Regions from separate parts of the Pseudomonas halotolerans genome, predicted to be linked through region 1. Evidence: riboswitches for the same ligand, from Rfam matches in the RefSeq annotation. Region 1 holds a riboswitch; the other holds the start of a gene.

Region 1 (4,072 bases):
CCTTGGCCAGGTCTTCAGGGCTGATCAGGTCGGCTTTGTTGAGGATCACCAGGTCGGCGCTCGCCAGTTGATCGGCGAACAGCTCGTGCAGCGGTGATTCATGGTCCAGATTCGGGTCAAGTTTGCGCTGGGCATCGACCTGGTCCGGGAACGCGGCGAACGTGCCGGCGGCCACGGCCGGGCTGTCGACCACGGTGATCACCGCATCGACAGTGCAAGCGCTACGGATTTCCGGCCACTGGAAAGCCTGGACCAGCGGTTTGGGCAGGGCCAGGCCGGAAGTTTCGATGAGGATGTGGTCAAGGTCACCGCGCCGCGCCACCAACTCGCGCATCACCGGGAAAAACTCTTCCTGTACGGTGCAGCACAGGCAACCGTTGGCCAATTCATAGACGCGACCGCTGGCTTCTTCTTCGGTGCAGCCGATCGAGCACTGCTTGAGGATCTCGCCGTCGATGCCCAGTTCACCGAATTCGTTGACGATCACGGCGATGCGGCGGCCCTGGGCGTTGTCGAGCATGTGCCGCAGCAAGGTGGTTTTACCCGACCCGAGGAAACCGGTGACGATGGTGACAGGGAGTTTGGCCAGTGTTTTCATCGGATGCCCTTTGGCAAGGTGGCGGGCAAACGGGACGACAACCCGCACGCATGGGCGCACGCGGAAGATTTCGCCACCGGATCACCCCGCCCGGTTGTAGTGAGAATCTGTGTCGAGGCAGGTCTCCTGGCTGACGGCGGGCCAGTCATTCGACTGGCAGTGGCTGCGCCTTCCCGTGCACCCTTGGTAAAAGAGCATGCACAGTGGCCTTGCAGCAACATCACCGTTCACAGTTGCGGGGGCAGCCGCGGCTTGGACCGCGTTCCCTTCTTAGCTTCGACCAAAGCCGAAGAACCTCGAAGGCGCAAGGCTACGCAGGGTGTGGGGGCGGGTCAATCTCCAGAGAGTTCGGTGGTGCATGTGCTGCCGCCTTCGCGAGCAAGCCCGCTCCCACATTGGATCTGCATTGGCCTCAAGTTTTGGGCCCGGCGAAGATCCAGTGTGGGAGCGGGCTTGCTCGCGAAAGGCGCAACTCGGTGCCAGGCCGATAATCCATGCCAATTGACGCCCCGCCCCCGCCCATGCTCTCCTGTGCGCCTAGTTACGGGTGCCCTTCACAGGGTGAAACGGGAAACCGGTGAATCGTGTGCTTTACTTCAAGGCCACGTCAGTCCGGTGCTGCCCCCGCAACGGTAAGCGAGAGAAGCGTCAGAGCCACTGTGCCTCACGGCATGGGAAGGTGACGCTTGTCGGCCAGGCACAAGCCCTGCCCCTCGCGAGCCCGGAGACCGGCCCATGACTCATGCATCAACAAACCCGCGGTGGGCGGGCGCTGTTCGAACCTTGGCGGGCTTGTGCCCGGGGTTTCATTGCGCTCGCTTCACCCGATGACAAGACCATAGGGAAGCGCCATGTCGACCATCAGCAGCACCGCCCGTACCGCCAGCAGTTCCACAACCCTGAGCCAGCGCCTGAGCGCAGCGATTTTCGCCTCGATCCTCGGCGCGGGTCTGGTCTATTTCGCCGGTTTCTCCCACATCGAAGCGGTGCACAACGCGGCCCACGACACCCGCCACAGCGCCGCATTCCCGTGCCATTGAGACCTGATGACATGATCAAGCGTATCGCCCAAACTGCCGGTTTCAGCGGGTTGCTGGCCGCCCTGCTGCTGACCCTCCTCCAGAGTTTCTGGGTATCGCCGCTGATTCTGCAGGCCGAAACCTTCGAAAGCGCACCGACTACCGAGGTCCATGAACACGCTGCCGGGGTTGCTCATGCCCATGACGGCGAAGCGTGGGAGCCGGAAGACGGTTGGCAGCGAGTGCTCTCCACCACCGGCGGCAATCTGGTGGTCGCGGTGGGTTTTGCCCTGATGTTAGCGGGCTTGTACACCTTGCGTGCGCCCACCCGCACGTCCCAAGGCTTGCTCTGGGGGCTGGCCGGTTATGCCACCTTCGTTCTGGCGCCGACCCTTGGCCTGCCACCGGAGTTGCCCGGTACGGCCGCGGCCGATCTGGCCCAGCGACAAATGTGGTGGATCGGTACGGCGGCGTCCACGGCGGTGGGCATCGCCCTGATGGTCTTTGGCAGGCATTGGTTGCTCAAATTGCTGGGCGTGGCGACCTTGCTGGTGCCCCATGTTATCGGCGCACCGCAGCCTGAGGTCCACTCGATGCTGGCGCCCGAAGCACTTGAAAGCCAATTCAAGCTCGCCTCGCAAGTGACCAACGTCGCGTTCTGGCTGGCCTTGGGCCTGGTTAGCGCATGGTTGTTCCGTCGCGGCGACCAGGCTCACCACGACGCATGAGCGCCGGGCCGATCCTGGTGGTCGGCCTGGGCTGTCAACGCGGCTGCCCGGCCAGCACATTGCGGGCATTGCTTGATCAGACCTTGCTGGCGCATGGCATTGAGCTCTCCCGGGTTCGCGCCTTGGCCAGTATTGACCTCAAGCGTGACGAGCCGGGTCTGCTGGAACTGGCCGAGCAACTGAAGTTGCCGCTGACCTGCTTCAATGCCGGGCAGTTGTCCAGCTATCAGCAGCGGCTCAGTCACCGCTCTGAAATCGCGTTTGAGCACACCGGTTGCTATGGCGTCGCCGAAAGCGCCGCCCTGGCGCTGGCCGACCGGTTGGGCGCAACGCCTGCGACGCTGCTGATTCCTCGCCAAAAGACCCCAAGCGCCACGCTGGCATTGGCGGTCACGTCGTAAACCCCGATAATTCGCGCCCTGGATCATGAGCGATCTTCATTCAAAGGGTCGCCCACTCACCTTTAGGAACCGGTCATGACCGTTTATTTCATTGGCGCCGGCCCTGGCGACCCGGAACTGATCACTGTCAAAGGCCAGCGACTGATCCGCAGCTGCGCGGTGATCATCTACGCCGGCTCCCTGGTGCCCACAGCCGTGCTGGAAGGCCACAGCGCCGAACAGGTGATCAACAGCGCCGAGCTGCACCTGGAGCAGATTATCGAGTTGATCAAGGCTGCTCATCTCAAGGGCCAGGACGTGGCCAGGGTGCACTCCGGCGACCCGAGCCTGTACGGCGCCATTGGCGAGCAGATTCGCTGCCTGCGGGAACTGGGCATCCCGTTCGAGATCATCCCCGGTGTGACCGCGACCTCAGCCTGCGCCGCCCTGCTGGGCACCGAACTGACCTTGCCGGACGTGTCCCAAAGCCTGATCCTCACCCGCTACGCGGACAAAACCGCGATGCCCGCCGGCGAAGAACTGGGCAGCCTGGCGCAGCACGGGGCAACCATGGCGATTCACCTGGGCGTCAATCATCTGGAAAAAATCGTCAGCGAACTGCTGCCCCACTACGGCGCGGATTGCCCGATCGCGGTGATTCACCGGGCGACATGGCCGGATCAGGATTGGGTGGTGGGTACGCTGGCTGATATTGCCGAAAAGGTCCAGGCCAAGGGCTTTCGGCGCACGGCGCTGATCCTGGTGGGGCGTGTGCTGGGCAATGATGTGTTCAGTGAGTCGTCGCTGTACCGCGCCGGGCATGCGCATCTCTACAGGCCCTGACCCGATCAGTAAGAATCAACCTCCCCCTGTGGAGCAGGTATTCGCAAAGTCCATGTCTGACGCAGTTTTTGTGGCGAGGGGATTTATCCCCGTTGGGCTGCGCAGCAGCCCCAGATCTCGTTTGCGATATGTCAGATAATCGATGGGGCCTTCTCGGCCCCAACGGGGATAAATCCCCTCGCCACAATCAGTAGTAGGCGTTTTCTTTCTGCGTGTGGTCGGTCACGTCGCGCACACCCTTGAGCTCCGGGATACGCTCGAGCAAGGTGCGCTCGATGCCTTCCTTCAAGGTCACGTCGGCCTGGCCGCAGCCCTGGCAGCCGCCGCCGAACTGGAGCACGGCGATGCCGTCTTCCACTACGTCAATCAGCGAAACCTGGCCGCCGTGACTGGCCAGCCCCGGATTGATTTCGGTTTGCAGGTAATAATTGATGCGTTCGTTGACCGGGCTGTCGGCGTTGACCATCGGCACCTTGGCGTTCGGCGCCTTGATGGTCAGCTGGC
Region 2 (4,072 bases), on a different contig from region 1:
CGCGCAGGACAACGAGGCCAGGTCCATTTCCGGCAGGGTTCGTCGACCGAAGACATAGCGCTCGCGATCATCCATCAACGCCGCCACCAGCACTTCGGCGCAGTCGTTAAGGCCTTCAACCTTGAGCTTCATGAATTCATCGCTGCGCTCACCCAGGGCCTCGGCGGTGCGGATGCGTTCCTGCTCCACCAGTTGACGGATTTGCCCACGCAAGGCGCGGTCGCTGATGCGAATGAACCGCCACGGCTGCATCAGCCCCACACTGGGCGCTTGATGCGCAGCTTCCAGCAGACGGCGCAGCAATGCTGGCTCAACCGTGCCGCCGGTGAAGTGGCGCATGTCGCGGCGTTCGGCGATGGCCCGGTAGACGGCATCGCGTTGGGCCTGGGGGAAGGCATTGTCGGTCATGGCCGCTTCGCGAGCAGGCTCGCTCCCACACTGGACTGCGTTGTACTTGAGATCACGCGATCCCCTGTGTGAGCGGGCTTGCTCGCGAAGACGGTTTCAGGGTCAGGCGCAAACAGCGCGGCAATCGCCCTCGGATTCGACGGAAAATAGAAGTGCACGTAGGAAGCTGTCATCCGTCCCTGCCGGAAAACCGCCTCCGCCCCGCGCCCGCCGTTAGGGCTATGGCCTCGGGCAATGGGTTCAAGCTCGGTGCTGGTCAGGGAATGATGATAGGTATGCCCACGCAGGGTGCCTTCGGGTAACTCCACCGATTGCAGCGCCAGGGCCGCCAGACGCTTTTGCATCTGCGCATCACCGGCCAGCAACCCAAGCAGCTCGGCGCGGGTGCCGTCCACATCCGTCAACGAGTCCAACAGATAAAGCATGCCGCCGCATTCAGCGAGCAAGGGCTTGCCTGCTTGATGATGCGCGCGGATCGCTGCCAGCATCGGCGCGTTTTGCGCCAGCGCCACATGGTGCAATTCCGGATAACCACCGGGTAGATACAGGCTGTCCGCCTCCGGCAGTTCGCTGTCATGGATAGGTGAAAAGAAGCTCAGTTGCGCCCCCATGGCTCGCAACAAATCAAGGCTGGCGCCATAGGTGAAGGCAAACGCTTCGTCCCGGGCCACAGCGATGCGCACACCTTCCAGCCACGGCTGCGCGGCAATCACTTCTGGCGCGACGAACTCCACGGCGGGCGGCAACGCCACTTCACAACTGCCAGCCAAGGCATCGGCGGCGGCGTCGAGGCGCAGGTCCAGATCATTCAATTCACTGGCCTGGACCAACCCAAGGTGGCGGCTTGGCAGTTCGATGCCGGTTTCCCGTGACAAGGCGCCGTACCAGCGCAGGCCTTCGGTGAGGCTGCCTTCGAGCAACTGCGCATGGCGCAAGGTGCCGACCCGATTGGCCAGTACCCCGGCGAAGGGCAAGTCCGGCTGATACCGCGCCAGGCCCAGGGCCAGGGCGCCGAAGGTCTGGGCCATGGCTGTGCCATCGATCACCGCCAGCACCGGCACGCCGAAGTGCCGCGCCAGATCGGCACTCGATGGCGTGCCATCGAACAACCCCATCACCCCTTCGATCAGAATCAAGTCGGCTTCTTCGGCGGCTTCCCACAACAATCGACGACTTTCCTGCTCGCCGACCATCCACATGTCCAGTTGGTAGACCGGTGCACCGCTGGCCCGCTCAAGGATCATCGGGTCGAGGAAATCAGGCCCGCACTTGAAGACCCGCACCCTGCGCCCCTGATTGCGATGCAAGCGGGCCAGGGCGGCGGTGACGGTGGTTTTGCCTTGCCCAGACGCTGGGGCGGCGATCAGCACCGCCGGGCAGTGACGACTCGCAATGGAAACGTCACTCACAGTTCGACGCCTTTCTGCGCCTTGATACCCGCCTGGAACGCATGCTTGATCATGCCCATCTCGGTGACGGTATCGGCCAGTTCGATCATCTCCGGCTTCGCGCCGCGACCGGTCACCACTACGTGCTGCATCGGCGGGCGGGCCTGCAGGTCACTCAGGACCTGATCAAGGTCGAGGTAACCGTGCTTGAGGGCGATGTTGAGTTCATCGAGCACCACTAGGCCTATGGACGGATCGCTCAGCAATTGACGCGAGATCGCCCAGGCTGCCTCGGCAGCGGCGATGTCACGTTGGCGATCCTGGGTTTCCCAGGTGAAACCTTCGCCCATGACATGAAAGCGCACCTGTTCCGGAAAGCGGCGGAAAAACAGCTCCTCACCGGTGCTGTTGCGGCCTTTGATGAATTGCACCACGCCGCATTGCATGCCATGGCCCATGGACCTGGCCAGCATGCCGAACGCCGAACTGCTCTTGCCCTTGCCGTTGCCGGTCAGCACCAGCAGCAAGCCGCATTCGTTGGGCGAGTTGGCAATGCGTTCGTCGATCACGGCTTTCTTGCGCAGCATGCGCGCCAGGTGGCGTTCGTCGCGATCGGGGGTCTGGGTCATGGGAGCTCTCCGTTGGGATTGGATAACGGCGGGCGGGCACAAAAAAAACGGCAGCAAGCCTGGCATCGCCCACCGTGATGCCGTTGGATGAATCAGGCCGGTCTCCGGGCTCATGAGCGGCGTGATGCCGGGCTGCGCGCCTTCCCATGTCTACCGACACAGTGGCTGATGGCCTGTGCAGAACCAGGCGCAGCGTTGACTCATTTACCGTTGCGGGGGCAGCGCCGGGTTCGTATGCACTCACCGGCTTCCCTGTTTCACTCTGTCGACCCAACGATCGCCTGGTCACAGAGCACCTGAAACAAGCGGCGAAGGTTAGAGGGTTGGGGGTGGAGCGTCAATTAAAGCCGCCACAGGTTCAGCAGCGGATATTGGCCCCAATCAATAAAATGACGCCAATCTTGTGCCATGCTGCGGCAAGTGATATCAAATAGGCATCACGACCCGATATCACAATAACAAGGGGGCAAAAGCATGCAAGGCATGATCATCAGCAATCCAAAACTGGAATTCCTGCGCCCGGTGCTGGAACGCTGGTTTGACTGTATCGACCGTTACAACGCCGTGCGCGGCGATAACGACACACCTTACTGGTTCGATGAAAAAGCCAATCTTGGCTTGCTGTCGGCCGCAGCCTGGATGGCCGAAATGGTCACGCTGCAGCACACGCCGACCCGCAAGCAGAATGAAGAAGGCGAACGCAACGTCAGCGCCGACCTGTTCATCGCCAGCACCGAGGAGCGCGCTTTCATCCAGGCCACTCAACGCTGGCCGAAGGTCAAGAGTCTCAACCTCACTCAGCCGCTGCTCGACATCACCAGCGACGCCAAACGTATCAGCTATTCCAGTGACCTGCGATTGGGTTGCCTGTTCGTCGCACCGCAAAAAGCCCAGCAAAGCACCACGCCAGAAGAGCTGCAGGACATGATCGACGAACTGCAGAAGGAAAATACCTGCGCCGTGGCCTGGTACTTCCCTTATGCCTATCGCAAATTGCGCAATGAGGCCGGGCATTATCATCCGGGCATCGCCGTGCTGCTCAAGCAGGCCAACGGCTGAACGGTTGAACCATCACGGGTCTAAGCTTCTCTATGAGTAACTACCATGCACTCATAGGGAAGCCCGCATGCTCAAGCCCCCACACCTTCTGATCGTCGCGTTGGCCGCAGGGCTTGTTGCTTGCGGCGAGTCTTCCACGCTGCAGGTTTCCGACGGCACTGGCCCCTCGCCAAAACTGCCGGAACCGAACAAGACCCTGATCCCCACCGTCAACATTGCTGAAGCGGTCGGCTGGCCGGATGGCGCCAAGCCCACCCCCGCCCAGGGACTGCAAGTGGGCGCATTCGCCGAGGGACTGGATCATCCACGCTGGCTCTACGTGCTACCCAACGGGGATGTGCTGGTGGCAGAAACCAACGCGCCGCCCAAGCCGGACGACGCCAAAGGCATTCGTGGCTGGGTCATGGAGAAAGTCATGGGCCGCGCCGGTGCGGGGGTGCCCAGCCCCAATCGCATTACCCTGTTGCGTGACGCCAATCATGATGGCATCGCCGAAACTCGTACGGTCTTTCTGGAAAACCTCAACTCGCCGTTTGGCATGACGCTGGTGGGCAATGATCTGTACGTGGCCGACACCGACCGCCTGAT

The links. A riboswitch is a leader RNA that binds a small molecule or an ion and turns the genes downstream of it on or off. The one in region 1 is predicted to bind cobalamin.
Region 2: linked by a shared signal. The riboswitch ahead of cobO (cob(I)yrinic acid a,c-diamide adenosyltransferase) and the one ahead of AAIS01_RS25505 (CbtB domain-containing protein) in region 1 are both predicted to bind cobalamin.

Annotation. Positions count from the first base shown of each region.
Region 1 covers NZ_JBCNTJ010000028.1:6,956-11,027, reverse strand. The annotation lists gene cobW (cobalamin biosynthesis protein CobW) at 1-598, opposite strand, end outside; cobalamin riboswitch at 698-912, opposite strand; cobalamin riboswitch at 1,127-1,349, shown strand; gene AAIS01_RS25505 (CbtB domain-containing protein) at 1,450-1,638, shown strand; gene AAIS01_RS25500 (CbtA family protein) at 1,650-2,345, shown strand; gene AAIS01_RS25495 (cobalamin biosynthesis protein) at 2,342-2,746, shown strand; gene cobM (precorrin-4 C(11)-methyltransferase) at 2,822-3,568, shown strand; gene nfuA (Fe-S biogenesis protein NfuA) at 3,756-4,072, opposite strand, start outside.
Region 2 covers NZ_JBCNTJ010000001.1:26,358-30,429, forward strand. The annotation lists gene bluB (5,6-dimethylbenzimidazole synthase) at 1-408, opposite strand, end outside; gene AAIS01_RS00135 (cobyrinic acid a,c-diamide synthase CobB) at 405-1,817, opposite strand; gene cobO (cob(I)yrinic acid a,c-diamide adenosyltransferase) at 1,814-2,425, opposite strand; cobalamin riboswitch at 2,504-2,740, opposite strand; gene AAIS01_RS00145 (hypothetical protein) at 2,900-3,484, shown strand; gene AAIS01_RS00150 (PQQ-dependent sugar dehydrogenase) at 3,552-4,072, shown strand, end outside.